DNA from 4 places in the Micromonospora sp. NPDC048839 genome. Region 2 is predicted to be linked to each of the others. Evidence: riboswitches for the same ligand, from Rfam matches in the RefSeq annotation. Region 2 holds a riboswitch; each other region holds the start of a gene.

Region 1 (7,136 bases), on a different contig from region 2:
ACCGCGCTGTGGCAGGGCGTCGGGGCGTGCGTGTCGCTACCCCGGGCGCACCTGCACCGGGCGATGCTCGCCGGCGTCGGGGACACCCCGATCCGCTGGGACCGCCACCCGGTCGCGCTGTCCGAGGAGGGTGACCGGGTCGCCGTCGAGTTCGACGACCACAGCATCGAACGGTACGACCTGGTGCTCGGCGCGGACGGCGTGAACTCGACGGTCCGGCGGCTCGCCTTCGACGCTCCGGCGGCCCGCGACCTCGGCCAGTACGCGTACCGGTGGATCGCTCCCCGGATCGACGCCGAGCCGGTCTGGTCGGTGCAGTTGGGGCGCGGTCGGCAGTTCCTGACGATCCCGATCAGCGCCGAACAGACCTACTGCTACTACAACGACGGCCCGGTGGCCGACCGACCCGGCTGGCGCGACGAGGTGGCCGCGACGTTCACCGAGCCGGTCGCCAGCATGCTCAAGGCTCTCGACCACGACGACAGCACCCTGCACGCCGGCCCGAACCAGGAGGTCGTGCTCGGCGCCTGGTCCCGGGGACCGGTGCTGCTGATCGGTGACGCCGCCCACGCCACCTCGCCGAACATGGCCCAGGGCGCGGCGATGGCCCTGGAGGACGCCGTCGTGCTCGCCGCGTCGCTGGCCGCCGCCGGGTCCATCGCCGAAGCCCTGCGCGGGTACGAGGCGCGGCGACGCCCGCGTACCGACTGGGTGCTCAACCAGACCCACCGCCGCGACAGGGCCACCGGGCTCCCGCCCGCGCTCCGCGACCTGGTGATGCGCCGCCTGGGTGAGCAGATGTTCCGCTCGAACTACGGACCGCTGTTCGCCCAGCCCTGAACCGCCGTCGCCGGGTGCTGCTCAGGGCTGCTGACCCGGCCGGTCGACGATGGCGATGCGGAGGAGCGCGACGGCCGCGTGCACGGACTCCTTGCCGTCGCGCACCACCGACCCTCGGCGGCCGAGGTAGACGTGGGTGTCCCGGTCGAAGAGGACGTCATCGTGCCCACCGATCACGCCGGGCATCCGAATCGCCACCCCATGGCGACCGGCGGCGTCCACCACGTCGCCCGAGATGACGACCGCCCCGGGCTCCCGTGCCAACAACTCGAACAGCGCCGCCAGCGTTCGGGGCGGCACGTAGCCCTGGAGCATCATCCGCGCGGTGGTGTACACCATGCTCTCGTCCCCGTAGACGGCCTCCTCGTCGGCTCCTTCGGGGAGATGCAGGTCGACCGGGTGGTCCCGGAGATATCGAAGCAGCTCGTCCGGATCGGTGGGCAGGTCGCCGTGGTACGCCGGCGACTGGAAGGCGTCGAGCTCCTTGTCGGGATCCCCGGGATCACCGAGGCGGAGCTCCGTCAGCTCGCTCCACCCGTTCGGATCGGTCTCCGGTCGATAGCGTCCCTGCGTGTACGCGACTCCGCCGGCCGACTGCCACAGTTCGCTCCGGATGGTCCGGTACGGGCCGCTGGCCGGCATGTCCCTGACTATCGCGAGGGATTCCGTGAAGACGTACTGGTCGGGTCGCGCGGTCAGCTCGGGCTGCTGCCGGGCGGCGTCCGCCGCCATCCGGAGGATCTCCGACGCGGTTGCCGTGGGCGGCGGCTTGTCGCCCACCCGCATGGTCTGGACGGCCAGCCCACCGGCGGTCAGGACGACGGCCAGCCCGAACGCTCCGGCGAGTCGCCAACCGCGCAGGAACCGGGTGTAACGTCCGGCGGAACGGCCCGTCGAAGCCACCTCGGCCCGTCGGGCGACGTGGGCGGTCAGATCTCTGAGGAGTTGCTCCTCGAAACCCTCGGTCGACTGTTCGATCTTGTTCATGGCGTCAGCTCCGTCTTGTCAGGCGAGGGTGGTGGCCGGTTGGGCGAGCACGGCGCGAACGACGCGACGGGCACGATGCAGGCGGACCCGAGCAGCGACCGGTGACATCCCGAGCACGGTCGCCGCCTCCGCGACACTGAGGCCGTCCACGGCGACGAGTTCGACGAGCGTTCGGGTGCCCTCGGGCAGCTCGCTCAACGCTCGACAGGTGCGGCGGGCCGCCGACTCGGCGTCGATCCGCTCCTCGATGCGGGCGATGTCATCGGGGCCCAGGTCCCGTCGTCCGGCCAGTCGGCCGGTCACCCGCAGCCGTTGGGCAGCCCGACGCCGCTCGTCGCCGATGACGTTGCGGGCCACCCCGTACAGCCAGCCGACCTGGCTGCCCCGGTCCGGCCGGTAGCCGTCCGCCGACTCGATCACCGCCAGGAACACGTCGGCGGTCAGGTCGGCGGCGAGGTGCGGGTCGTCGACCCGACGCGCCACGAACCGGCCCACCGCCTCCACGTGCCGCCGGTAGAAGACCTCGAAGGCCACCGGATCGGCCCCGATGCCGGCGAGGTCACCCCCCACTTCGCTGGGCTCACTCACAGGCCGTCCCCTCTCGTAACCGTCACACCCCTTCTTCGTAAGCCGGACCGCGGGTGTTACCAAACCCCCCGGCCGCAGGCGGCACGACCGGTCAGTTGGGCAGTCGCCCTGGTGATGCGGCATGATCGAAGCACCGGCGACTGGCGGCACGGGGATGGTGAAACCATCGGGGAGCCTCTCGCGGGCGTCGACCGCCTGGGCGCCTGCGTGGAGAATCCGTCATGACCACGACCAGTGGATCCGCGCAGCACCACACCCCGTCTGGCACGGCTCGGCTCCTGCCGGGCGCACCCGTCGCCGAAGCCGTCCTGGCCGAGACCGCCGCCGCTGCCGCAGCACTCCGCAGCCGCGGGATCACCCCGAGCCTCGCCACCATCCTCGTCGGCGACGACGACGCCAGCGCCGGTTACATCGCCATCAAGCAGCGCCAGGCCGCCGCGCTCGGGTTCGCCTCCCCGCACGTGCATCTGCCCGCCACCGCCACCCAGGCCGAACTGCACCAGGCCATTGCCCGCTTCAACACCGATCCCGCCGTGCACGGACTGCTCGTGCAGTACCCCGTACCGGGGCATCTGGACTACGACGCGGCGCTGCTGACGATCGACCCGGACAAGGACGTCGACGGCATGCACCCGCTGAACATGGGGCGTCTCGCCGTCGGCCTGCCCGGCCCGCTGCCCTGCACCCCCGCCGGCATCGAAGCCCTCCTGGCGTACCACCAGATCCCCGTCGCCGGACGTGAGGTCGTCATCCTCGGCCGCGGCGCCACCCTTGGCCGCCCCCTGGCGATGCTGCTCGCCCAGAAGCGCCCGACCGCCAACGCAGCCGTCACCGTCGTCCACACCGGCGTGCCCGACTGGGACCGCTACACCCGCCGCGCCGACATCCTCGTCGCCGCCGCCGGCGTACCCCGGATCGTGCGGCCCGAGCACGTCAAGCCCGGCGCCGTCGTCATCGGCGCCGGCGTCCGCTACGAAGGGCGGCGCCTCCTACCGGACGTGGACGAAGCGTGCGCCGAGGTCGCCGGCGCCATCACGCCCCGGGTCGGCGGGGTCGGTCCGACCACCGTCGCGATGCTGTTCCGCAACGCCGTGCGCGCGGCCGAGCGCGCGAGCCAGTAGCTATGCTGCTCGGTGGCACAAACGTTGCGAGGTGCCCCGCGCGAGTGGGGAGAATCGGGAAGCCGGTGTGAGTCCGGCACGGGCCCGCCGCGGTGACCGGGGAGCTGCCACCCACGCGTACCAGACGCAGCCACTGGCCCTGAGGGGCTGGGAAGGCGGGTGACCAGCGGAGATCCGGGAGTCCGAAGACCGGCCTCGCGTCATCGCCCCGTCAGGGGCGCGAGCGCAGCGGGAGCCTGCCTTGAACAACGGACTCTACGAGACCATCCACCGCCGCCGGGACGTACGTGCCCAATTCACCGGGGCGCCGATCCCCGCCGAGACATTGGATCGGATCCTCACGGCGGCGCACGCCGCACCGAGCGTCGGCCTCTCCCAGCCCTGGGACTTCATCCTGGTCCGCGATCCTGAGCTGCGGCAGGAGTTCCACCGACACGTGGAGCAGGAGCGGGACACCTTCGCGGCCACTCTCGACGGTGCGGCGGCGGAACGCTTCGCCCGAATAAAGATCGATGGCGTACGAGAGTCGACGTTGTCGGTCGTGGTCACGTACGACCCGGAGCGGGGTGGGCCGGCCGTGCTCGGTCGACACGCGATCGCCGACGCCGGCCTCTACTCGGTCTGTCTGGCGATCCAGAACCTGTGGCTGGCCGCAACCGCCGAGCAGCTCGGGGTCGGCTGGGTCTCGTTCTACCGGGAGCCGTTCCTGCGCGACCTGCTCGGTATCCCGGCCACCGTCCGCCCGGTGGCGTGGCTCTGCCTCGGCCCGGTCACCCACCTGGAGCAGACGCCGGACCTGGAGCGGCACGGGTGGCGTCAGCGACGTCCCCTGTCGTCGGTGATCCACCACGATCGTTGGTCCGAGTAACCAGGTGACTGCAGCCCCGGGCGCGCGAACGCGCGAGCCGGTAGCCAGGCTCCGCCACCACCGCCATCGGCATGATCACTTAATACTGAGTAGTCAGACCGGGTCGCCCACAACTACTCAGCATTAAGTTATCGAGCCGGCTTCCTGCGCTCGCCGCCGCACCGGATAACCTCACCGGACCCAGCCCAGGAAGCGCCGGTGCAGCAGCCCGGCGGACACCCAGGTCAGGTCCTCCGCGGCCCAGACCAGGTAGGACGCCATGTAGAGACCCAACGACACCGCCGCGCCGTCGAACTCGGCACGCAGCTCGGTACGCCGGGTCCGACAGGGCCAAGGGGCGTCACAGCCGCCGCAGGTCCACACCGGAAGGACCGGGCCATGGGTGGTCACTGCACCCTGTTCAGGGAGAGGCCGGCGGCGGACCGGGCGTGCCAGCGGGCGGCCCATTCCGCCTGACAACAGGGGTACGGGGACAACCACGCCCGCCACCAGCTATAGCCCGCACAGAAGCCGTCAACGCCGGGCAAGTCCACGGACAGGAGCCGCCCGAGGTGATCCTCGATCATTCCTGCTCCTCCCCTGGCCAGTGGCCGCGCCGGATCGGGATGCGGTGTCTAGCTCGGCAGGGCAGGTCCGCCCCACATCGGCAGGTCCGCCGCCATCGCCGCCACGACCAGACCGGCCGGTGGCGCCGGGCAAAGGTCAGCGCCACCGCCAGCAGGTAATCGTCGTACGGCACATGCTTCGGCACCCGACCTCCCGGCGAGTTGTCCCGCCGTCGCCTGGCGTGACCACTCCACCACACACCATTCGGCGGGGTCTTGTCAATCTGCAAGTTACGATAGTCAAGTGTAAGTTGCGCTTAGTTTCAGACCGTGAAGCGACCACGCTTGTACGGGCCTGGCGAGTTGGCCGCCCTGTTCAACGTGTCGCGGCAGCGGGTACTGCAGATCACCCGCCGACCCGGCTTCCCTGAGCCAATGGCCCGCCTGATCGGCACGACCATCTGGGATGCGGACGAGGTAGACGACTGGGCCAAGCACAACCGCCCACCACGCCCAACCGAAGGCGACGAAGACCGCTGACCCGGATGCGCTTACCGCAACGCCCTGCCGGACTGGATCCTTCAGTACCTGGACCTCGAAGGTGACGTGACGCGTCAGAGTTCCATGGCACCAGCCAGAGGTCATCCCCGGAGTCCTTGAATACGCATCGTGGTACGCGACAGCAAGAATCCCAGCGGGTCGGCCCTTTACTTCAGAGGAGGTGCCTGGATGCGGATCATTCGCAGTATCCCGCAGTTGGCACCTCAGGCTCTCCCGCTCCCGGCGACCTCCTCGTCGTCATTCTTGCCTGCGGCGCTCTTAGCTCCCCCCGAAACCAGCATCAAGATGATGGCGCCGGCAATCACCCAGGGCCAATAGTTGGTCTCCTCGCTGGGACGCTTCTCGGCCCAGGTGCGAACGTCCAGGTGGACCGCAGTGCGGCCGCCGTCAGGACGCAGCCGCTTGACAGTTAGGAGACTTCTCCTGCCGGCGTCGGTGAGCACACAATAACGCGCACCCACCCTCAACTCTTTGATCGGTATGGCACCATTCGGGACATAGTCGGTATTTGCCGAACACATGCTAAAGGTCGCTGCTGCGGATGCCTCGACCACCGCGATCTGGGTGCCAGCATTCGGACTCCGGACGAAAGCCTTGCCATTGTTGCCGACATCTTGCTTGGTGCCGAGCACGTCTGTGACGTTCCAGTCAGGGCAAAGAGAATCTAGGTCCGCGTAATAGCCCTGTGAGATGACCAGCGCTCCCTCGTGGCGTACGGCATCGACGACGCCCGTTCCGCTAGGTGTGGGTGCGATCCCAGCCGTGGAAGCACACGGCTCCGCCTTCTCCACCGGGGAACTCGCCGACGGAGCCGCGCTCGCTGATGGAGGCGCGCTCACAGAAGGGGAATGATCTTGCGGAGTTCGATCATCTTGAGCCTTCGACCCCTCCGAGGTCTGTCCCCCGTTCGCAAGAAGGCCCGCCGCGACCACGATCAACAGGCCCACAGCCATCACCGCGAGGCCAGTCAACACGCTCGGCCGCCTGAAGAACGACACCTGGGGCTCGGAACCTTCGCCACCTTGGGCAGAAGACCTGCGCTGCTGCTCAACCAAAGCCCCAGTAAACGTCCCGAGTGCGAGCAACATCCCAATGACGCTCGCCGCCCTGTCGGCCCGGTCGAGAGAATTCTCGCCCATGCAAACCGCCAGCAAGATCCACGTCGCCAGCGCTATGCACCCCACCACGACGGCCGGGTGCATCTTCCTGCGGCGCGTCGGTGGCTCCGTCATCCCGGCATGATCTCAGACTGACTACGCAGCATCATCCCTAATCTATGTCGACTAGAAGACAGAATGAGCGGCACGGCCGGACCAACAATAGACGGCAAGCCTCATGCCTCGGAGTCATAAATATACCTCTGAGGTATATCGCCAACAGACGCGTACTTCCGCGCGGGTCTGGGCCAGCGGGAAACGCGCTGCCCCGACTCCCGCGAGGGGAGCCGGGGCAGCGCTGCGGTTCGCGTACGTCAGCTGCAGCCGCTGGTGGAGCCGCAGCCCTCGCAGACATAGCAGCTACCGGCCGGGCGCATCTTCGTACCGCAGGTGAAGCAGAGCGGCGCGTCGGCGGCCTTGCCGATCACGGCCTCCAGCAGTTCGGTGCTGGAACCCACGCTCGGAGCCG
Region 2 (7,136 bases):
TTGACCCGGGGCTCACCGGTGGGCGCGTCGGCGAGGATGTGCAGCCCGTCGCGGATCTGCACGTCCTTGACCTCGCAGAGGTACCCGTCGAGGTGCAGCACGAACTCGTCGAAGTCGTCCGCGTCGGGCATCGCCTCGGCGTGCAGGTCGTGGTGCAGCTCCGCCGCGCGTACGAGGTCCCAGATCTGCGCCCGCACGGTGGGCACCTTCGCCGGGTCGAGGGCCTGCACGGTGGCGTACTCGTCGAGCAGTTGCTCCAGTTTGGCCAGGTCGCCGTAGGTTTCGGCGCGGGCCATCGGCGGCACCAGGTGGTCGATGACCACGGCGTGCGCTCGGCGCTTGGCCTGGGTGCCCTCGCCGGGGTCGTTGACGATGAACGGGTAGACCAGCGGCAGGTCACCGAGGACCGCGTCGGGGGCGCAGTCGGCGGCCAGGCCGAGGCCCTTGCCGGGCAGCCACTCCAGGGTGCCGTGCTTGCCCAGGTGCACCACGGCGTCCGCGCCGAAGCCGCCGTCCGCGAGCGGGGCGGCCAGCCAGCGGTACGCGGCCAGGTAGTGGTGACTCGGCGGCAGGTCCGGGTCGTGGTAGATGGCGATCGGGTTCTCCCCGAAGCCGCGCGGCGGTTGGATCAGCAGCACCACGTTGCCGAAGCGCAGCCCGGCGAGGACGATGTCGCCGCTCTCGGTGTAGAGCTGGCCGGGCGGCTCACCCCAGTGTTCCCGCATCCGCTCGCGCAGCTCGGCGGGGACCTGGTCGAACCACCGCCGGTAGGTCTGCCCCGGTATCCGGGCCTCGGCGGCGGCCAACTGCTCCGGGGTGAGCCACTCTACGTCGTGTCCACCGGCGGCGATCAGCGCGTGGATCAGGGCGTCGCCGTCGTCGGGCACCGGCGCGTCGCCCAGGTGGTAGCCGGCCTCGGCGAGCGCGGCGAGCAGTCGGACCGCCGAGACCGGGGTGTCCAGCCCGACGGCGTTGCCGACCCGGGAGTGCTTGGTGGGGTACGAGCTGAGCACCACGGCGACCCGCTTGTCGGCGGCGGGCACGTACCGCAGCCGGGCGTGGCGCACGGCGATCCCGGCGACCCGGGCGGCCCGGTCGGCGTCGGCCGCGTAGACCGACAGCCCGTCGGCGTCGATCTGCTTGAACGAGAACGGCACACTGACGATCCGGCCGTCGAACTCGGGGATGGCCACCTGCATCGCCGCGTCCAACGGGGACAGCCCGGCGTCGCTGCCGGCCCACTGCTCGCGGGTGCTGGTCAGGCAGAGCGCCTGGATGATCGGCACGTCCAGGGCGGCCAGGGCGCCGACGTCCCAGGCGTCCTCGTCGCCGCCCCCGGAGGCGTCCGCGGCGACTGCGCCACCGGCGGCCAGCACGGTGACCAGCAGCGCGTCGCAGCGGGCGAAGAGCCCGAGCGGTCCCGCGCCGGTGGTCAGCCCTCGCAGCGAGCCGCAGAAGATCGGCAGCGGGTTGCCGCCGGCGTTGTGGACCGCGTCCGCGAGGACGTCGACGAACCCGGTGTTGCCGGCCAGCGCGTGCGCCCGGTAGAAGACGATCCCCACGGTGGGCCGCTGCGGGTCGGTCGGGTGCTCGCCGTGCACGCCGTACGCGGGGGTGGGCGCGGGTGGGGCGAACCCCTCGCCGGTGAGCAGCACCGTGTCGGAGAGGAACCGGGCCAACTGCCCGAGGTTGTCCGGCCCACCCTCGACGAGGTACGCCAGCGCCTGGGTGACGACCCCGGACGGCACTGTGGAGATGGCCATCAGCTCCGCGTCGGGCAGCGCCTCGCCGCCGAGCACGACCGTCGGCACACCGGTGGCGAGCACCGCGGCGAGGCCGTCCGGCCACGCCTGCCGACCGCCGAGCAGGCGTACGACGACGAGGTCGACCCCGTCGAGCAGGGCGGGTACCTCGTCGGCGGCGACCCGCGCGGGGTTGGCGAGCCGGTAGTCGGCGCCGCTGGCTCGGGCGGCCAGCAGGTCGGTGTCGGCGGTGGAGAGCAGCAGGATGCGCACGGCGGGCTCCGGGGAGTCACGCCCTGGCCGCTCACGGAGGCGACCTGGACGAAGCGGGTGGGTGCGGCGTCAGCCGGTACGACGGCGCGGCCGGACGCACCGACACGGGCGTCGGGGCCGGTCAGCGCCGGGCGCTCGGCTCAGCGGTGCCGGAAGCCAGTGCCCCGGAGTGCAGTGCGACGATGATCGTCGATGAATGAGACGCCGTGCGTCATCGGGTCCTCCTCGGGTGTCCACGCCCTGGGGTACATCCCGACGGCCGAAGTATCCTGGCTTCCGGATCGACGCTCTCCCCCGGCCTTCCAACCGCAGACACACGGTCGTGACTCACGAGGGGGGATCGCTCCCCGGTGACAGTGGCGGGACCGCGTCGGAATCGCACCGACTTCCTTCACTGCCGTCAGGCCGCGAATGCTGCCACACCCCTCCGCCGCCGGTCAACGCCGACCCGACGTCGCGAAGCGGGCGACATCCATCGAAAACTACCAATGGTTGCGGGCGAGGAAGCCCTGCTTCGCCGGCGTCAGGTCAATGTGCCGCGTCCTTTGCTCTGCTTCAACCCGCGCAACAATGCGACGCCTTACTGGTGCGTCGGTTGAAGCAGAGCAAAGGACGCGCGCACGTCCCCTGGCCTGCGCCTATCGTTCGCGGGACGGTGGCATCCGGCGCGGTCACCTAGGATCGGTGATCACTGGCCCAACGTCCGCGATCAATCTCGGGGGTCGATCACCATCAGCGCCGCCCGATTCCACCACCTCGCCGGTCGGGTCTGGATCTGCCCTGGCGGCTCGGACCCGGACGCGGTCCAGGCCGGCGTCGCCGTCGTCGCCGACGAGCACGGCAGTGTGATGATCGACGCTGGGCAGAGCCCCGCGCACGCCCGGGAGATCCAGGCCGCGCTGGCCGCCGCAGGCCTTCCGCAGCCGCGCTGGCTCGTCTACACCCACCACCACTGGGACCACGTCTGGGGCGCCTGCGCCTGGCCCGGAGTGGAGATCGTCGGGCACGAGACGGCCGTACCGTTGCTGCGCGCCGAGGCCGCCCGCCCGTGGAGTCACCGCTACCTGCGCGAGCAGGTACACGCCGATCCACGCCTCGGCCCGAGCTTCCGGGCCCGGGCGCTCGCGGTGGACTCCTGGGAGGATTTCGCTATCCTGCCGCCCACCCGGGTCTTCGCCGATCTGGACGAGCTGCCGGTCGGGGTTCGGCTACGCCACGTCGGCGGCGGCCACGCGACGGACTCGACGGTGGTGCTGGTGCCGGACTCGGGCGTCATGCTGCTGGGCGACTGCTTCTACCCGCCGCCGGCACACCTGCGCCGACCGGAGGACGGCATCGACCTCGACTTGGTCCGGCGACTGCTCGACGACACCTACCACTGGTACGTCTCCAGCCACGCCGAGCCGATGACACGTGAGCAGGCCCGCTCGGTCGTCGAGGCCGCCTGAGCGGACGGGCCTCAGCGGGCGTGGCGTTCCGGGTGTGCGCGGTTCCACACCCGCATCCGTTCCGGGTAGCCGGTGCGGCCCGCCTCGTACAGCGGCACCGCGTGCTTGCGGGCGATGGACCCGGCCGCGCGGGGCGTGCCGGTGCGTCGGCGGATCCACTCCCCGTCGTGGGCGATCGCCACCACCGTGGTGTCCGTCGCGGTGGTCTCCGGCTCCAGGTAGAACTCCACCCCGCGCCGGCTCGTGACGAACGCCTCCAGCGCGGCGAGGTCATCCCGGGTCGCCTCCCGGTCCAGCTTCGTCGGGGTCGCCTCGGCGCCCCGTGACCGGCGACTGAACCAGCTCATGCCCCACCCCTTCCCTCGACGCCCCTCCAGTGCAGCACCGAATCCTGGCAATACGCTGCACGGCGGATGGGAGACAGCTGACCCGACGGGGGTGGAACCCGCCACGCGTGGGCGGTGTCATGAGTGTGACCCGAACGGAGGTTTCCCCTGGACGACGACGCGCTCGTCACCCGCGCTCGCTCCGGTGACCTGGAGGCGTACGACCTCCTGGTCGCCCGGCACACCGCGTCCGCGTACCGGACGGCGGCGCTGCTCGGCGCGGGCTCGGACGCCGAGGACGTCATCCAGGAGGCGTTCGTGAAGGCGTACCGCAAGTTGTCCCGTTATCGGGGCGAGTCGTCCTTCCGGTCCTGGTTGCTCGCGATCGTCGCCAACGAGACCCGCAACCTGCACCGGTCGCGCGGCCGCCGCGACGGGCTCGTCCTGCGCGCCGCGGCGGCGGACCCGACGGCGGAGTTCGCCGAGGACGGCGCGGTGGGTGCGGTCCTCGCCGGGGAGCGCCGCGCCGCCCTGGTGCGGGCACTGCGGCAACTGCCGGTACGCGACCGCGAGGTGATCGTCTGCCGGTTCTTCCTCGACCTCAGCGAGGAGGAGACGGTGGCGGCACTGGGCTGGCCCCGGGGCACGGTGAAGTCGCGCACGTCCCGGGCACTGGCGAAGCTTCGCGGCCTGCTCGACCGGGAGGAGGTCCGGCATGGGTGACCTCGAACGGGAACTGCGGGACCTGTCCGCCTGGCTGGAAACGCCCGAGCCGCCCGACGTGCGGGCCCAGGTCCGAGGGCGGCTGCACCGGCCGGTGCGACGGTGGCGTCCGCTCGCTGCGGCGGCGCTCGCCGCCCTGCTGCTGGTGGCGGTGTTGCCGCCGACCCGTGCCGCCGTCGCCGACGCGGTCACCGGGCTGCTGCGCTTCGCCGGCGTCAGCATTGCCGTCGCGCCCGCGCCGACGGTGCCCGGCGGCGTCGCGTCGCCGCTGCCCGGGCAGCGGGTCGCCGGTCTGGACGAGGCACAACGGGCGGTACGGTTCCCGATCCGTCTGCCGGCGAAGCTGGGTCCGCCCGAGCGGGTGCTGGTCGCCGACCCCGACCCCGCGGGCACCTGCCGGGTCGCGACGCTGCTCTACGACGGCGGCGCGCTGCGCGTCGACGCGTTCGACGGTCGCCTCAACCTGTCCTTCCACAAGGAGGTCATCCCGCCGGGAGCCGACTGGGTCGAGGTCGGCGGCGACTTCGCGGTATGGGTCGAGGGCCCGCACGTGCTGTCGTACGTGGACCGTTCGGGCGTGGTCCGCAAGGAGAGCGCCCGACTTGCCGCCTCGACGCTGATCTGGCAGGACGCCGACGTCAGCTACCGGCTCGAGGGCGCGGTCACCAGGGCCGAGGCGATCGAGATCGCCCGCTCACTGCGCTAGGGCGTGTTTCGGACGTGCTGGCCGGCCTGCGCCGGGCCCAGCCGCCGCCCGGCTGCGTTGTCGCGGTGTCCGGATACAACACCGGTATCCGGACACCGCTCCGCCTTGCCGGACGACGCCTGGACTCCGGCTCGGCTCGACCGACACGTCCGAAACACGCCCTAGGAACCCGACGGGCGCGGCCGGTGTCCTGAAGATGAGGTGAGTCGTCGACACGTACCGGAGGGTCGAGATGGGTTCATGGGGCAGGCCGCTGTTGGCGGCATCGGTGGCTCTGCTGGCGGGATGCGCGACCGCGACCGACGGTGGGTCGGCCGCACCGCCCGCCGCCACCGGGAGCACCGCGAACGCCGGGAGCACCGCGAACGCCGCGACGGGCTGTCATTCGCCTGTCCAGGTGGAGTCGCTGCCCGACTGGGCGGACGCCGGGTTCCACGGGAGTAGCCGGGGACCGCACGTCTTCGGCGCGAAGGGCGACATCGTGGCGGTGCTGTTCGCTCATCCGCTGCGCCAGGTGCGAAGCGACGGGTCGAACAACAAGATCCTGTGGGTGGCCCGTGCCGCCACGACGTCACCCGACCCGACGGCACCGGCGACCCTGGTGATCACCGCGACGCTGGACGGCACCGCCACCCGGGTGACCCGAGAGGTCGCCGGTGGGCCAGGGCCGTCGATCATCGACATGCCGCAGGCCGGCTGCTGGCATCTCGACCTGCGCTGGTCCGGGCACACCGACACGATGGACCTAGTCTACGCCCCCTGAGCTACGTACCGTGGCGGCCATGGTGAGTCTGCTCGACGGCATGACGCCGCTGTACGTGGCGGCGGACATCCACGGTCACCGGTCGGAGTTCCGGGAGTCCCTTCGCGAGGCTGGGCTCGTCGACCACACCGGCCACTGGTCCGGGGGTGGCGCGCGGTTGTGGCTGCTCGGCGACTACGTCGACCGCGGCCCGGACGGTGTCGGCGTCATCACCGACATCCAGCGGCTCGCGGTCTCCGCACGTGCCGCGGGCGGCCACGTCGGGGTGCTGTTGGGTAACCACGAGGCGCAGTTGCTCGCCGCACACCGGTTCGGCACCAGGCCCGTTGCCGGGTGGGACGAGCCCGGTGGGTTCCAGGGTGGCTGGACCCGGTTCGGCGGACGTGCGGAGGACCTGCGCCAGCTCACGCCGCAGCATGTCGACTGGATGACGCGGCTGCCCGCGGTCGCGGTCGTCGACGGGTTCCTGCTCGTGCACTCCGACACCGTCCGGTACCTGGAACTGGGATCCAGCGTGGCCACCGTGAACGCGGCGGTCAGCGCGGCCCTGGGCTCCGACGACCCCACGGCGTGGCGGGACTTCTGTGGCCGGATGAGCGACCGGGGCGCCTTTCGCGACGCCGTGCCGACGAACCCCGACGACCCGGTGTCGATGATGCTGCGCACGCTCGGGGGCAGCGTGCTCGTCCACGGACACAGCACCCTCACCAAGCACTTCGGAGTGGCGCCGCAGGATGTCACAGTCGCGCTGCGCTACGCCGACGACAGGGTCATCGCCATCGACGGCGGCGTCTACGAGGGCGGCCGGATCCTGCTCACTCGACTCCGCTGACCCTGACTAGGCTGCCCGACGTGCTGGACGACGTGCGGACGGCGGCCCGCGACAACGCCGAATGGTGCGACATCGTCTGCGGCAGCCACGGGCTGGCCGGCCGTACCGACGCCGACGCCTGGTCGGTCCCCCACCGGTCGCCGCCGTGGTATCCGGACGCGGTCACCCTGCGGCCGGGCGTCGACACCGGTGCCCTGCTGGCCCGGATCGACGCGGGGCCTGGCGCGTCGGTGAAGGACAGCTTCGCCGACCTCGACCTGTCCGGGTACGGGTTCCGGGTGCTCTTCGACGCGCGGTGGATCCACCGGCCACCGTCGCCGCCA
Region 3 (7,136 bases), on a different contig from region 2:
TGCCGAGCCCGCACCCGACTGATTGCCGTCATCACACACTCCCTGTTCAAGCTGCCTTTTCGCCGCCAGACTGGCAGGAAACGGCGGCCCTGGCACCGCGACGATCGACACGTTGACCCGTACCCCGGGGTGCGGGTTTAGGGTCGCGGGATGCGGGTGGGTGAGCTGGCACGACGGACCGGGACCACGGTCCGGGCCTTGCGGTACTACGAGTCGGCCGGGTTGGTCGTGCCCCGGAGGCTCGGCAACGGCTACCGGGAGTACGACCCGATCGCGGTGCGGCTGGTGGCCCAGATCCGCGAGTTGATGGCGCTCGGCCTCACCGTCGAGGAGACCCGCCCGTTCGTCGAGTCGATCGCCGGTGGCGCCGACGACGCCGACGTGTGCGCGGCGGCGGTGGCGACGTACCGCAGCACCATCACCGGCCTGCAGGAACGGATCGGCAAACTGACCGCCCAGCGGGACGCGCTGGACGCCCGCCTCGACGCGGCCGCGACCCAGGTCGTGCCCGGCAGCGCGGCGGCCGGCGCCGACCCCGCCGCGCTGGTCGGCACCCGCCTGCCGCCCCTGTCCTTCTACGGCACCGACGGCCGCCCGGTCGATCTCGGCGCGCTCGGCGCCGGGCGCACCGTCATCTTCGTGTACCCCCTGACCGGGCGGCCGGGTGTCGACCTGCCCAACGGGCTGCTGGAGGTCCACGGCGCCCGGGGCAGCACCGAGCAGGCCGCCTGGTTCCGCGACCACCACGCGGAACTCCGCGCGGCCGGCGCTGCCCGGGTGTACGGCCTGTCCGCGCAGTCGACCGGGTACCAGCGGGAACTCGCCCACCGGCTGCGGTTGCCCTACCCGCTGATTCCCGACCCGAGGCTCACGCTTGCCGACGCGCTGCGGCTGCCCACCCGCACCGCCGGTGACATGACGCTCTACGAGCGGTTGACGCTGATCATCGCCGACGGCGAGGTCGAGCACGTCTTCCACCCGATCCCGGACCCGGCGTCGCACCCGCTGCACGTGATGCGGTGGCTCACCAAGCGACGCCAGGCCCCCGGACCGGTCGCCGCCTAGTGCGTTGTCCAGGAACGTTCACCGGGTCAGGGATACGCCGGGCGGCGAGCCCGATCACGCCACGGCTGGCGATCGCCGCCGCGGCCAGGGCGAGCATCGGTTTCAGCGCGCCGGCGGCACCTCGCCGGGCCGGACCAGTACTTGTCCCCGCAACGGGCGGTGCGGAACCGCCATCGGGTAATGGGCACCCGCGGCGGTGAGTGCGCTGGCCCTCCGCCGTGGCTGCCGCCATGGCGTTGTGCTGTTGAGCGGTATACCTGTGAGTCATAACTATGACTCACAGGTATACCGTTCACTACCGCGTCGGCCCTCACGGAGGTGACCGACGGTCACCGCCAGCTGCGCTCACCGCCCCAGCCAGGGTTGGGAATTACTCGCCTAGAAGTCGTCGTCGAAGGCGACGGTGCCTTCCACCCCGACCTGGTACGCCGAGACGCGCCGCTCGAAGAAGTTGGACAGCTCCTGCACGTCCTGCAACTCCATGAAGCCGAACGGGTTGCTCGACCCGTAGTGCGGCGCGATGCCGAGCTGGGCGAGGCGGCGGTCGGCGACGTGTTGGAGATACTCCCGCATGTCGGCCAACGTCAGGCCGGGCACCCCGTGGCCCACCAGGTCCTCGGCGAACTGCACCTCACACTCGACGGCCTCGACGAGCATCTGCCGCACCTGGTCGGCGAGGTCGTCGTCGAACAGGTCCGGTTCCTCGGCGCGGACGGTGTCGACGACGTCGAACGCGAACGCCATGTGCATCGACTCGTCGCGGAACACCCAGTTGGTGCCGGAGGCCAGGCCGTGCAGCAGGCCACGGGAGCGCAGGAAGTAGACGTACGCGAACGCGCCGTAGAAGAACAGCCCCTCGATGCACGCGGCGAAGCAGATCAGGTTGAGCAGAAACGTCCGGCGGTCGTCCCGGGTCCGCAGCTCCCGCAGGTCGTTCAGGGAGTCGATCCAGCGGAAGCAGAACTCGGCCTTGCGACGGATCGAGGGGATGTTCTCGATGGCGGCGAAGGCCTCGAAGCGCTCGGTCTCGTCGGGCACGTACGTGTCGAGCAGGTTGAGGTAGAACTGGACGTGCACGGCCTCCTCGAACAGCTGCCGGGAAAGGTAGAGGCGACCCTCGGGGCTGTTGACGTGCTGGTAGAGGTTGAGCACCAGGTTGTTGGCGACGATCGTGTCGCCGGTGGCGAAGAACGCCACGAGTCGGCTGACCAGGTGCCGCTCGGCCGGCGACAGCTTGTCCAGGTCGGCGAGGTCGGCGTGCAGGTCGACCTCCTCCACTGTCCAGGTGTTGCGGATGGCGTCGCGGAACCTGTCGAAGAAGTGCGGGTAGCGCATCGGGCGGAGGGTGAGGTCCATCCCGGGGTCGAGCAGCATGTGCGTGGTCCTCGTGTCGGTGGTGCTGGCGGCGGCGGTGACGGTGTCGGCGGCGGTCACTGGCAGGCCTCGCACGACTCGGGGTTCTCCAGCGAGCAGGCCAGAGCCTCCGCGTCGGCCGCCACCGGGGCGACGACCGCGACGGTGGCCTGCTGGATCCGGGTGGCGGGGCGCGAACGCAGGTAGTACGTGGACTTCAGCCCGGCCTTCCAGGCGTACAGGTACATCGAGGAGAGCTTGCCGATGGTCGGCGCGGCCAGGAACAGGTTCAGCGACTGGGACTGGTCGATGAACGGGGCGCGGGCGGCGGCCAGGTCGATCAGCGCCCGCTGCGGCAGCTCCCAGGCGGTGCGGAACAACTCCCGGACGCCGGCCGGCAGCTCCGCGATGTCCTGCACCGACCCCTCCGCCCGCTTGATCGCCGAGCGGATCCGGTCGGTCCACAGGCCGCGGGCCTTCAGCTCGCGTACCAGGGCGGTGTTGACCTGCAGGAACTCCCCCGACAGGGTCTCGCGCTTGAACAGGTTGGACACCTGCGGCTCGATGCACTCGTAGCAACCGGCGATCGAGGCGATGGTCGCGGTCGGCGCGACCGCCACGAGCAGCGAGTTGCGCAGCCCGTACGTCTCGACCCGCTGGCGCAGCGTGTCCCACCGCGCGGCCTGCGTACCCTCGACGCCCCACAGGTCGGGTTGGAGCTGGCCCCGCGCGGCCCGGGTCTGCGGGTACGCCGGGTGCGCGCCGAAGCGACGCGCCAGGTCGGCGGAGGTCTCCAGCGCGGTCAGGTACAGCTCCTCGCTGATCCGGGTGGACAGCTCCCGCGCAGCCGGCGAGTCGAACGGCAGCCGCAGCGCGAAGAACACGTCCTGAAGGCCCATCAGCCCGAGCCCGACCGGCCGCCAGCGCGGGTTGCTCGCCGCCGCCTGCTCGGTCGGGTAGTAGTTGATGTCGATGACCCGGTCGAGGAAGGTGACTGCGGTACGGACCGTGACGCGCAGCCGCTCCCAGTCGATGCCGCCCTCGGTGAGGTGCGCGGCGAGGTTCACCGAGCCGAGGTTGCACACGGCGGTCTCGGCGTCGCTGGACACCTCGATGATCTCGGTGCACAGGTTGGACAGGTGCACCACGTTGCCGTCCTCGGCGGTCTGGTTGCACAGCCGGTTCGCGGCGTCCTTGAAGGTCATCCACCCGTTGCCGGTCTGGGCGAGGGTGCGCATCATCTTGCCGTACAGCTCCCGCGCCGGGACCTGCCGCACGTGGCGACCCTGCGCCTCGGCCTGCCGGTACGCGGCGTCGAACCGCTCCCCCCACAGGTCGGGCAGCTCGGGCACCTCGTGCGGGTCGAACAGCGACCACATCTCGTCGGCCTCGACGCGGCGCATGAACTCGTCCGGGACCCAGTTGGCCAGGTTGAGGTTGTGGGTGCGCCGGGCGTCCTCGCCGGTGTTGTCCCGCAGTTGCAGGAACTCCTCGATGTCCGGGTGCCACGGCTCCAGGTAGACGCAGGCCGCGCCCTTGCGCCGGCCACCCTGGTTGACCGCGGCGACGCTCGCGTCCAGCGTGCGCAGCCACGGCACGATCCCGTTTGACTGCCCGTTCGTGCCGCGGATCAGCGCGCCGCGAGAGCGGACCCGGGAGTACGCGATGCCGATGCCGCCGGCGAACTTCGACAGGTTGGCGACCTGGGCGTACCGCTGGTAGATGGAGTCCAACTCGTCGCGCGGAGAGTCGACCAGATAGCAGGAGGACATCTGGGTGTGTCGGGTGCCGGAGTTGAACAGCGTCGGTGAGCTGGGCAGGTAGGCCAGGCTGGACATCAGTCGGTAGAAGCCGACCGCCTCGTCCGGCGTCTGGGACAACCCGCAGGCCACCCGGAGGAGCCAGTACTGCGGGGTCTCCAGCACCAGTCGGCTGGTGGGGTGGCGCAGCAGGTAGCGGTCGTACACCGTGCGCAGGCCGAAGTACTCGAATCGCCGGTCGCCGTCGGGATCGACAGCGTGGTCGAGCATCGGGGCGTGGGCGGCGACGAACGCGGCGGTGTCGGTCCCGATCAGGCCCTCGGCGTGGCCGACCCGGATCGCCGCGCTGAACGAGCTGATGCCCTGTCGACGCACCTCCTTGTCGACGTAGCCGGACAGCAGCCGGGCGGCGAGGCGCGAGTACTGCGGTTCCTCACCGATCATCTCGGCGGCGGTCTGGATGGACAGCCGGTCCAGCTCGGCCGTCGTCGCGCCGTCGTACAGGCCGCTGATCGTGCGGGTGGCGACCCGCATCGGGTCGACGTCGGCCAGGTCGTCGGCCCACCGCTCGACCGCACGGACGATCTTGTTCACGTCCACGGGTTCGGTGGTGCCGTTGCGCTTGCGAACCTGCATCGGCGTGCGCCGTACGGCCGCGTCGCCACTGACCGGGACTACCTCGGTGACTGTCACCACTCACTCCTCGCGAGTTCGAGACCTGATGGCCCCTCGTACGCGTGGAGACAGACACCGGCGGACGCCACGCCGGCACGGCGTGGGTCAGGTGGCGTCGGCCGTCCCACGCGGCCTCGGACCGCCGCCCACCCGGGTGCGGGTGCGCGGCGCGCTGGCAGGTCTTCGGACTCGTGGGCACGACCGGGCTGACCGGTCTCCTACTGGCCGTCGCTTCCCAGGCCGCTTCGTGGCCCAGTGCTCATGACGGCTGTCGTTCCCACTCACCGCTGCGGGACAGTCCCGGATTTCCACCGGATTCCCTCTTGCCTCGACCGCTCCGGATGAGCGGCCGAACCAGCTGCGCTCGACACCATATATAGGGACGCTGCGGTTGTCACACCCCACATGTCGGTCCCGGGCGTGTCGACGGCGACCTCCGTGACGGTCGTCACCGGCCACCCCGACCAAGCCGAGCCGCGCCGAGGCCCGGCGGATCGACGCCCCCGCGGCACGCGGCACACGAGCAGGTGTCGACATTCGGAAAGGTGTGATGTATTAAGTCTTTAGATGTAAGGATCCCTGCCTATACTCAGCCGTGAATGTGGCCTTCCGAAGTGGACATCCAATCTTCTGGACCACTGTTCACATCCCGCACCACCGCCCCCCTCGGGCCGGCAGCGCCGCAGCAGTCCCCGGGTCGACGGTTCCTACCAGCGCGGCGAATGTTGCCACCACCGCGCCCAGGGATTGCGGACCGCGTACGGCGATCGAGGAGACCGCACACCGACGAATCTCCAACACGAAAAAACATTGGATGTCTTCGATTCCTGGATGACCGACGTCGTTGACGCGTCGGATCGACCCTCCGTATACTCCCAGAGATCATCTGATCTTTAGCCTAACCGGGCGAGGAGCGCATGCCGCAGATCACCGCCGTCACCGTCGAGGACGTCCGCTTCCCCACCTCCCTGACCGCTGACGGCTCCGACGCCATGAACAAGGACGGCGACTACTCGGCGACCTACGTCGTCCTGCACACCGACGGCGTCGACAGCAGCGGTGCGCCACTCGCGGGCCACGGCCTGACCTTCACCATCGGCCGGGGCAACGACATCGTCGTCGCGGCAGCCGTCCACCAGGCACAGCGCCTCGTCGGCGTGGACGTCGCGACGATGGCGGCGGACATGGGCGCGGTCTACCGTCTGCTCACCAGCGACTCCCAACTGCGCTGGCTCGGCCCGGAGAAGGGTGTCGTCCATCTGTCGCTGGCCGCCGTCCTGAACGCGTCGTGGGATCTGGTCGCCCGGGTCGCCGACAAGCCGCTGTGGCGGCTGCTCGTCGACATGTCCCCCGAGCAGCTCGTCGACATCGCGGACCTGCGCTACCTGTCCGACGCGCTGACCCGGGACGAGGCGCTGGCCATCCTGCGCGCCAAGGAGAGCACGAAGGCGGCCCGCCTCGCCGAGCTCGACCGGACCGGCTACCCCGCCTACACCACCTCGGCAGGCTGGCTCGGCTACGGCGACGACAAGCTGCGCCGGCTGTGCCAGGAGGCGGTGGACACCGGCTACGGCTACGTCAAGCTGAAGGTGGGCGCCAACCTCGACGACGACATCCGCCGGTGCGGCATCGCCCGGGAGATCCTCGGCCCGGACCGCAACCTGATGATCGACGCCAACCAGGTGTGGGACGTCGGTCAGGCCGTCGAGTGGGTCAAGGCCCTGGCGCAGTTCGAGCCACTGTGGATCGAGGAGCCGACCAGCCCCGACGACATCCTGGGCCACGCCGCCGTGCGCCGCGCCGTCGCTCCGATCGGAGTCGCCACCGGCGAGCACTGCCACAACCGGGTGATGTTCAAGCAGTTGTTCCAGGCCGAGGCCATCGACTTCTGCCAACTGGACACCGGCAGGTTGGCCAGCATCAACGAGATCGTCGCCGTGCTGCTGCTCGCCGCGAAGTTCGACATCCCCGTGTGCCCCCACGCCGGCGGTGTCGGGCTGTGCGAGATGGTCCAGCACGTGTCGGTGCTCGACTACGTCGCGATCTCGGGAGATCTCACCAACCGGGTCACCGAGTTCGTCGACCACCTGCACGAGCACTTCACCGACCCGTGCATCATCCAGGACACCGGCTCGGGCAGCGGTTACGTCCTGCCCCGTCAGCCCGGTTACTCCACCCGGATGCGCCAGGAGTCGGTCGAGCTCTACCGGTTCCCCGACGGCGGCTACTGGGCGGCGACGGACCCGACTACGGTGTCATCTTCGGAGCCGTACGTGATCGCGG
Region 4 (7,136 bases), on a different contig from region 2:
CCGTCCGATGGCGAGTTCGCGGTCGGTGCGGCCGAGCAGGTCCCAGGTCTCCATGTTCATGCTGATGCGCCGCACCACGAGGGTGGTGCTGTCGCGAAGCCACGCCGGGCCGTCCGTCACCCACAGCGCGGTGTCCAGCGGGGTGCCGGGCCGGGGGTTCGCCGTGCCGTCGAGATGGCCGAACAGGTTGCGCTGCGTGTGGCCGCCCGGTTCGACTCCGGGGCTGCGCCGGAAGCCCTGCTGGACCCAGCGGACGACGGCGAACGGCCGGCTGTCCTTGAGCAGGACTCGTTGGGCGTGGGCGACGGTGACCGCGTCATCCGCGCAGATCTGCACCAGCAGGTCGCCGCCGGACCAGGCCGGCTGGAGTCGATCGACGCGGAACGAGGGCAGGTCGGTGACCGAGGCCGGTCGCCGATCGTCGACACCGGCGGCCCGGTACAGGCCGGGTCCGAAGCCGAACGTCACCGTCAGCCGTGCCGGCAGCAGCCCGAGTTCGGCCTCGGTGTCGGCAAGCGCGGGTTGGCCCCGGGTGAGCCGGGCGGCGTCGTCGGTGAGCAGCCGCAACATCCGCCCCAGCGCGGCCCGGTCGGTGCCGGGTCGCAGGGTGAACGCGACGAATGCCGCGTGCGCCTGCGGTTCGGTGGCGACCCCGGCCTGCCGGGCACCGTGGAACGGCTCGACCAGGCCGCCGACGGTCGCCGCCAGCGTCGTGTCGGCAGCGGTCGCCGGAGTTTGCCCGTTCTGCCCAGCACGGGTCACGGCGATCGCGGCCCCGCCGGCCACGGCACCGCCGACGGCGAGAGCCCCGCCGGTGAGCAGGCCACGCCTGCTCACCGGCCGGACGGGTGACGTCTCGGTCACGATGCCGGGCTCATGCTCATCCCCGGCGTAGCGCTCATGCCGGGCATGGGCTCGCCGTGCCCGGGGGCGTAGCTCTCCTGCGCGCCGGTGAACGGCTTGGCCACCGCGCGGAACTGCTGGGTCCGGCCGTCGGCGAAGGTCAGGGTAAAGGTCAACTCGTCACCGGCCTGGACCGGCTTGGTGAGGTTCATCAGCATCAGGTGATCGCCGCCGGGCTCCAACGCGTGCGTGCCCCTGGACTTGATCACGATGCCGCCCTGCTTCTGCCGCATGACCATCTTGCCGTCCTTCATGGCCATCTCGTGCAGCTCCATCGGCGACACCTCGGTCGTGGCGCTGCTCAGCGTGACATCGCTGTCGCCGTCGTTGACCAGGGTCCCGAAGGCCGCCGTCATCCCCTTGTCGGCCGCCTTGACCCACGGGTCACGAATGCCGAGCACACCGGCGTCCGGGTTGGCCGAGGCCGACGCGGACGGCGCGGGCTGCGCCGCCGACGGAGAGTCGGACGAGCCGCAACCAGCAGCGCCCACCGCCAGGATGGCGGCGGCGAGGACGGTGGCCAAGCGGCGTGGACCGAGCGGGTTGGTGCTGCGCATGTGTTCTTCCTCCGATGATTGCTGCTGGCGGGATGGTCGGCCGCAGCGGGGAGAAAGTTCCGGCTCAGGGCACGTTGATCGTGAACTCGGCGGTGTGGACCTTGCCGGCGACCTGGAAGTCGAAGAACGCCCGGTACCGGCCCGAGCTCGGGGCGGTCAGCCAGAACTTGACCGACCCGTCGACCAACTCCGGCTCGGGGTGGACGTGCACGTACCCGAGGTCGCCCTCGCGGACGACGACCAGGTGCCCGTACGCGCCCAGGTACGGCTCCAGCTGCACGGGCACGGTCGGGCCGGCGCTGACCTTGAAGTGCATCGGCGCCGTCACCCCCACCGTCGGGGTTCCGGTCATCGACACCGCGTACGGCCCGGCCGTCGCCTGGGCCTGCACCGGCGGCAACGCGGTCGGGGTGTGCGCGCCGGGCACGGTGTGGTCGACGCCCAGCACGAGCGGGATCTGCGTGTCGTTGGTCGCGGTGACGGAGAAGTCGGCGTAGACGCGATAGCCGCCGGGCCGGGCCAGTGTCAGGGGGACGCTCCAGGTGCCGTCGGCCGCCATCGTCGGGTGCAGGTGCTGGTACCCGGACAGGTCGCGGCCGACCACGATCAGGTGCAACGGCTTGTCGTGGACGACCGCGAAGCGGGTCGCCGGTTGCCGATCGGTCCCGACGATGCGGAACCGGTAGTCCGTGCGTACCCCGGGCGGTTGGGACCGCTCCAGTGGTTGCAGGGTGTACCCGCCGGCGCTGACCGTCGTCCCGGTCGCCAGCGTCTCGCCCGTCGCGCCGTCACCGCGATGCGTGTGCGGCCCGGTGCCCGCCGGGTGTTGGTGCCCGTCGTTCGCGGAGCCCACCTGCCCCGCGGCGGGCGGACCGCCCGCGGGCTGTCGGGCGTCGCGGCTCGCCGGGTTCTCGTCGCCGGTCCCGATGCGGGCCAGCCCGAAGCCGGCCAGCAGAGCGATCACCAGCCCGCCGACGAGCAGGGCCAGGTGGGTGTTGCTCAGCCGGGACCCGGGCGTCGCGGCGGCGAGGTCCGGGTCGGGCCGTGCTCCGGGCTCGACCGTCGGCTCGCCGTCCGTACCGGCGACGGTCTGATCGGTCGGCGTCGGATCCACCGCGACGCCCGTGCGGGCCGTGACGACCGTGTTGCCCTTGCGTGCCGCCGGCACGGTGGTGGGCCGTCGCTTGTCGCCCGTGGCCGGCGCGACGACGCCGGCCATGCCACCGAGAGCCTTGTCCCCGGCGGTCTTGCCCCCGGCGGTCTTGCCCCCGCTGGCCTTGCCGCCGGCAGCCTTGCCGCCGACGGCCTTGGCCCCGACGGTCCGGCCGGTGCCGGCCTTGTTCGTGGACCGGGCACCACCGCCGCGTCGACCGGAGGTCGCCGGCGAGGTACGGCCCCGGCCGGTGGGTCTGCCGGTGGAAGCCGATCGGCGACGCCAGACGATGTACGCGACCACCGCCCCGGCCGCCGCGACCGCCACCGCCCAGCCGGCCCAGGCCAGCGCTCCGGAACCGCTGTCCTCGGTCGACCCGGTCGACGGGGCCGCCGCGGCCGGCGGGGTCGACGCGTCATCCGCGGTGGTCGGCACCGCCGAGGCCTGCCCGGACGTGTTGTGCTGCTCGGTGGCGGCCACCAGCGCCGGGTCCGGCTGGGTCGACGGCGGGCTCCACCCCTTCGGCGCTGCCGCCACCCGCCCGTCGTAGCGGAAGGTCAGGGTGCCCCGCACGGTGTCGCCGTCCGAGGCGACCGACAGGTAGCTCACCGAATACTGGCCCTTGGCGGGCAGGTGGGCGACGGTCACCACCGCCGGGAACCCCGTCGTGTACTCCCGTGGCTCGAACTGCCCGTTGACCAGGAAGTACTCCCGTACCGGCTTAGCCAGCGGCTTCGGCTCCCCCTGTGACCAGCCGTCGTCGACCCGGGTGCCGTCCGGGGCGGTGACCGTGAAGAACGCGTTGGCGGCGGCCTTCTCGGTGAAGAAGAGCCGCACCTCCGTGAACGGCTCGCGCACGGTGGCGCCGCCCGCCGGTGTGGACTCGGCGAGGGTCCCGTGAGCTGCGGCGGGTTGGGCGGACGCGAGCAGGGCGACCGCCGAGGCGAGGAGGAACGCGAGGAGGCCCGAGACCACCCGCCCGCAAGTCTGGGGGAGACGACGCATCTGGATATCCTCACCCTCGCGAGACTTTTTTCAAGAGGTGGCGATCTTCTTCCTCCGACGACAAAAGTTGACGGCGAGGTCGCGGGCCGCCGCAGCGGGACGCCCCGGGTGGACACATTCCCTGGCCAGCTATGCTGCCGACGGCGCTGGTTCGCCCCGTCGTGACCGGCTGGGCGTCGCAAGAGGGAACCCGGTGGAAATCCGGGGCTGCCCCGCAGCGGTGAGTGGGAACGACCGCCGTCATCAGCACTGGGCACAACGGCCTGGGAAGCGACGGCCAGTAGGGGACCGGCCCGACCGGTCAGGCCCGCGAGTCCGAAGACCTGCCGGCGCCGCGTACACAACCGTGTGCGCTGCCGTCGGCCTCGCGGGTGGGCTGAGCGGGTGACGGGCCGGGCGTGTGGCGTACGGCCAGGTCCCCGTCAGCAGGTGTCCGCGACCCGGCGGTGTGGGTTCCCGAGGGACGGACTACCGCTGTGCACGACACCACCACGATCGCCGGCCGAGCGCCGTCGGCGTCGCACCTGACCCTGTCGCAGATCATGGACCAGCACCACACCAACCTGATGGGTACGGTGCACGGCGGCCGGATCCTCAACCTCATCGACTCCGTCGCCGGTGTGGTCGCCGCCCGGCACTCCGACGGGCCGGCGGTGACCGCCGCCATCGACGAGACGGCGTTCCTCCGCGCGGTACGGGTCGGTGACGTCGTACACGTCGACGCCCGGATCACCTGGGCCGGCCGCAGCTCGATGGAGGTCGCCGTCAAGGTGACCGCCGACCGGTGGGACCGGGCGGTGCCGCCCACCGACGTGGCCACCGCCCACCTGGTCATGGTCGCCATCGACGACGACGGGCAGCCGCGTACCGTGCCGCCGCTGCTGCCGGAGACCGACGGGGACCGGCGACGGTACCGGGAGGCGGAGATCCGCCGGGAGCACCGGCTGGCGCTGCGGCGCGCGCTGCTCGACGGCGCCGACGACGCCTGACGCGGTCCGCCCGTTGTGGCGGTGGCCGGTCCGAGGAACCCGCCCCACCGTCGATCCGGTCGGATAGCGTCCACGAGAGGCCCCGATCACGGAGAGTGTGGATGGCGATGCGCGCTGCGGTGCTGCGGGAGTTCGACGTTCCGCTGACGATCGAGGAGATCGACCAACCCACCCCCGAGCGCGGGCAGGTGCTGGTGCGGATCGTCGCCAGCGGGGTCAACCCGCTCGACACGAAGATCCAGGCGGGAAAGGCCGCGCACGCGCGTATCCGGCTCCCCGCGGTGCTCGGCCTCGACCTCGCCGGCGTCGTCGCGGCGGTCGGTGCGGACGTGACCGACTTCGCGCCGGGAGACGAGGTGTACGGGCTGTGCGGGGGCGTGGGCGACCTCCAGGGTTCGCTTGCCGAGTACGCCGCCGTGGACACCCGACTACTGGCCCGCAAGCCGAACACCCTCTCGATGCGGGAGGCCGCCGCCTTACCCCTGGCGGCGATCACCTCCTGGGAGGGGCTTGTCGACCGGGCCGGAGTGCGGGCCGGGCAGAAGGTGCTGGTGCACGGAGGCGCCGGTGGCGTCGGGTACGTGAGCGTCCAACTCGCTCAGGCGCGCGGCGCCGAGGCGTACGCCACGGGCGGGCCGGCGAGCATGCGTCTGATCGAGAGCCTGGGTGCGGTGCCCATCGACTACACCTCGACAAGCGTCGAGGAGTACGTGCAGAGGTACACCGACGGTGTCGGGTTCGACATCATCGCCGACAACGTGGGCGGCGCGACCCTCGACGCGTCGTTCGCGGCGGTGCGCACCTATCACGGCCACGTGGTCAGCGCGTTGGGTTGGGGGTCGCACTCGCTCGCCCCGCTGTCGTTCCGGGGAGCGACGTACTCCGGGGTGTTCACCCTGCTGCCGCTGCTGACCGGGCAGGGCCGCGAACACCAGGGCGACATTCTGCGCGAGGTCGCGGCGCTGGCCGATGCCGGCGCGTTGCGCCCGCGACTGGACCCACGCGCGTTCACGCTCGACACGGTCCTGGACGCCCATCGCCTGGTCGCCAGCGGCACCGCGAACGGCAAGGTGGTCGTGGACGTCGCCGGTTGAGATGCGGGGACCGCCCGTCCGATCCGCAGGGCGCGTCGCTGCGGGCCGCCCTTTGACCCTGGAGCCCTCTGCGACCCCTCGGGCGGCGTTGCCGGCACGCCGGGGCCTGCCCGGATCACACGCGCATACCTACCCCGGCCTCGTCGCACTGCTGCCGCACCCTGGCGCCTCGCAGGCGTCAGGGCGCTCGTGACGACCGATTGGGTAGTGGCAGCCGGATACCCTGCTGGATAACCGACCGGGGAGAGCCAATGGGCCTGTCAAGCCGTGAGTGCCCGGACTGCAGACGACGGGTGAAAGAGCCGTTTCAAGAGACGATCACCGGCCGCAAGGTCTGCCCGGACTGCGCCAACGCCCTCTTCATGGGCTCTGCTGCCGGCGCAGTCACGGGAAATGTCGGCTCCGGGTACGGAGTCTGGGCCATGCTCATGCGCAAGATCCGACGTTCGTCTGAGTGACGACCAGGACGACTGTGCTCGGACGTACGTGAACTCCGGTGGACTTTGAGGCAGCTCGATCCTTCTGGTCACCCCGCTCGCCGAGGACCGGTGGTTCCTTCGGGACGACGAGTCGAGCTTCGCCAGCGATGTGCCGCCGTCGAAGTTGGTGCACCCGCAACTCACTTGACTGGTGCGATCCGCCCGCGATTTGGTAGCGCCGTGAGCAAACTGTGGACCGCCCCCCAGGATGACCCCAGGATCTTCGGTCAGCCCGTCGGCGAGAAGGCAACCTACCGGGAGTATCTCGGCAACTACCGTCTGACCATAGAGATGAAGTGCGACGGACTGGACGCCGAGCAGCTCGGCCGACGCTCGGTACCGCCCAGCAGCCTGAGCTTGCTCGGCCTGGTCCGCCATCTGGCGCAGATGGAGAACCAATGGTTCCAGCGTGTGCTGCAAGGGCGAACCGACACACCGTGCCTTTACCAGCACGAGGACCACCCGGATTGGGACTTCGGGGGCGCGGTCCCCGACCCAGCGGTGGTGAAGGACGCCTTTGCAACCTGGAAGGCCGAGATCGCCAAGGCGGACGAATGGCTCGACGCCCTCGAGGAGGCCGACCTGGGCCGCGAGGTGTCGGTCGACGGTGGCAGCCACGCCACGCGCGACGTGCTTGTCCACGTGATCGAAGAGTATGCGCGGCACGCTGGCCACGCCGACCTCCTGCGCGAGTGCATCGACGGGCGAACCGGCCTGTGACCCACCAGGGCGGCAAGTCAGAATCGCCCACTCTCAATTTTTGTGAGGAGCAGTTCGGCTCATTGGCGGAGGCCGGCGTCACGATGCGGCTCTATGTGGGTGCCAGTGACATTGCCGGCGTCCAGGCCGTCCGTGCCGAGGCGCACCGGGCCGACGGCGATCTCTGGCTGCCCGGTCCCGATACCAGCGAGGACCCCAACGGCGTACACCCGTTCTGTCTGATCGCCCAGGCCGAC

What was found. Region 2 has a riboswitch for cobalamin ahead of cobN (cobaltochelatase subunit CobN). Riboswitches for the same ligand answer to the same signal wherever they lie in the genome.
Region 1: linked by a shared signal. The riboswitch ahead of bluB (5,6-dimethylbenzimidazole synthase) and the one ahead of cobN (cobaltochelatase subunit CobN) in region 2 are both predicted to bind cobalamin.
Region 3: linked by a shared signal. The riboswitch ahead of AB0C25_RS10935 (ribonucleoside-diphosphate reductase subunit alpha) and the one ahead of cobN (cobaltochelatase subunit CobN) in region 2 are both predicted to bind cobalamin.
Region 4: linked by a shared signal. The riboswitch ahead of AB0C25_RS03900 (acyl-CoA thioesterase) and the one ahead of cobN (cobaltochelatase subunit CobN) in region 2 are both predicted to bind cobalamin.

What each region holds. Positions count from the first base shown of each region.
Region 1 covers NZ_JBEZGL010000035.1:12,341-19,476, forward strand. The annotation lists gene AB0C25_RS35725 (FAD-dependent monooxygenase) at 1-840, shown strand, start outside; gene AB0C25_RS35730 (CU044_5270 family protein) at 862-1,827, opposite strand; gene AB0C25_RS35735 (sigma-70 family RNA polymerase sigma factor) at 1,846-2,415, opposite strand; gene AB0C25_RS35740 (bifunctional 5,10-methylenetetrahydrofolate dehydrogenase/5,10-methenyltetrahydrofolate cyclohydrolase) at 2,637-3,536, shown strand; cobalamin riboswitch at 3,549-3,749, shown strand; gene bluB (5,6-dimethylbenzimidazole synthase) at 3,778-4,404, shown strand; gene AB0C25_RS35750 (hypothetical protein) at 4,576-4,794, opposite strand; gene AB0C25_RS35755 (DNA-binding protein) at 5,280-5,489, shown strand; gene AB0C25_RS35760 (hypothetical protein) at 5,714-6,742, opposite strand; gene AB0C25_RS35765 (vitamin B12-dependent ribonucleotide reductase) at 6,982-7,136, opposite strand, start outside.
Region 2 covers NZ_JBEZGL010000005.1:37,193-44,328, forward strand. The annotation lists gene cobN (cobaltochelatase subunit CobN) at 1-2,015, opposite strand, end outside; cobalamin riboswitch at 2,278-2,407, opposite strand; gene AB0C25_RS11405 (MBL fold metallo-hydrolase) at 2,789-3,463, shown strand; gene AB0C25_RS11410 (hypothetical protein) at 3,475-3,810, opposite strand; gene AB0C25_RS11415 (RNA polymerase sigma factor) at 4,018-4,512, shown strand; gene AB0C25_RS11420 (hypothetical protein) at 4,505-5,218, shown strand; gene AB0C25_RS11425 (hypothetical protein) at 5,451-5,981, shown strand; gene AB0C25_RS11430 (metallophosphoesterase) at 6,001-6,813, shown strand; gene AB0C25_RS11435 (hypothetical protein) at 6,834-7,136, shown strand, end outside.
Region 3 covers NZ_JBEZGL010000004.1:508,708-515,843, reverse strand. The annotation lists gene eno (phosphopyruvate hydratase) at 1-32, opposite strand, end outside; gene AB0C25_RS10945 (MerR family transcriptional regulator) at 151-1,065, shown strand; gene AB0C25_RS10940 (ribonucleotide-diphosphate reductase subunit beta) at 1,444-2,439, opposite strand; gene AB0C25_RS10935 (ribonucleoside-diphosphate reductase subunit alpha) at 2,496-4,814, opposite strand; cobalamin riboswitch at 5,010-5,227, opposite strand; gene AB0C25_RS10930 (enolase C-terminal domain-like protein) at 5,771-7,136, shown strand, end outside.
Region 4 covers NZ_JBEZGL010000002.1:154,505-161,640, reverse strand. The annotation lists gene AB0C25_RS03915 (Dyp-type peroxidase) at 1-864, opposite strand, end outside; gene AB0C25_RS03910 (copper chaperone PCu(A)C) at 861-1,460, opposite strand; gene AB0C25_RS03905 (copper resistance protein CopC) at 1,525-3,618, opposite strand; cobalamin riboswitch at 3,749-3,964, shown strand; gene AB0C25_RS03900 (acyl-CoA thioesterase) at 4,095-4,607, shown strand; gene AB0C25_RS03895 (zinc-dependent alcohol dehydrogenase family protein) at 4,709-5,701, shown strand; gene AB0C25_RS03890 (DinB family protein) at 6,361-6,900, shown strand; gene AB0C25_RS03885 (GNAT family N-acetyltransferase) at 6,897-7,136, shown strand, end outside.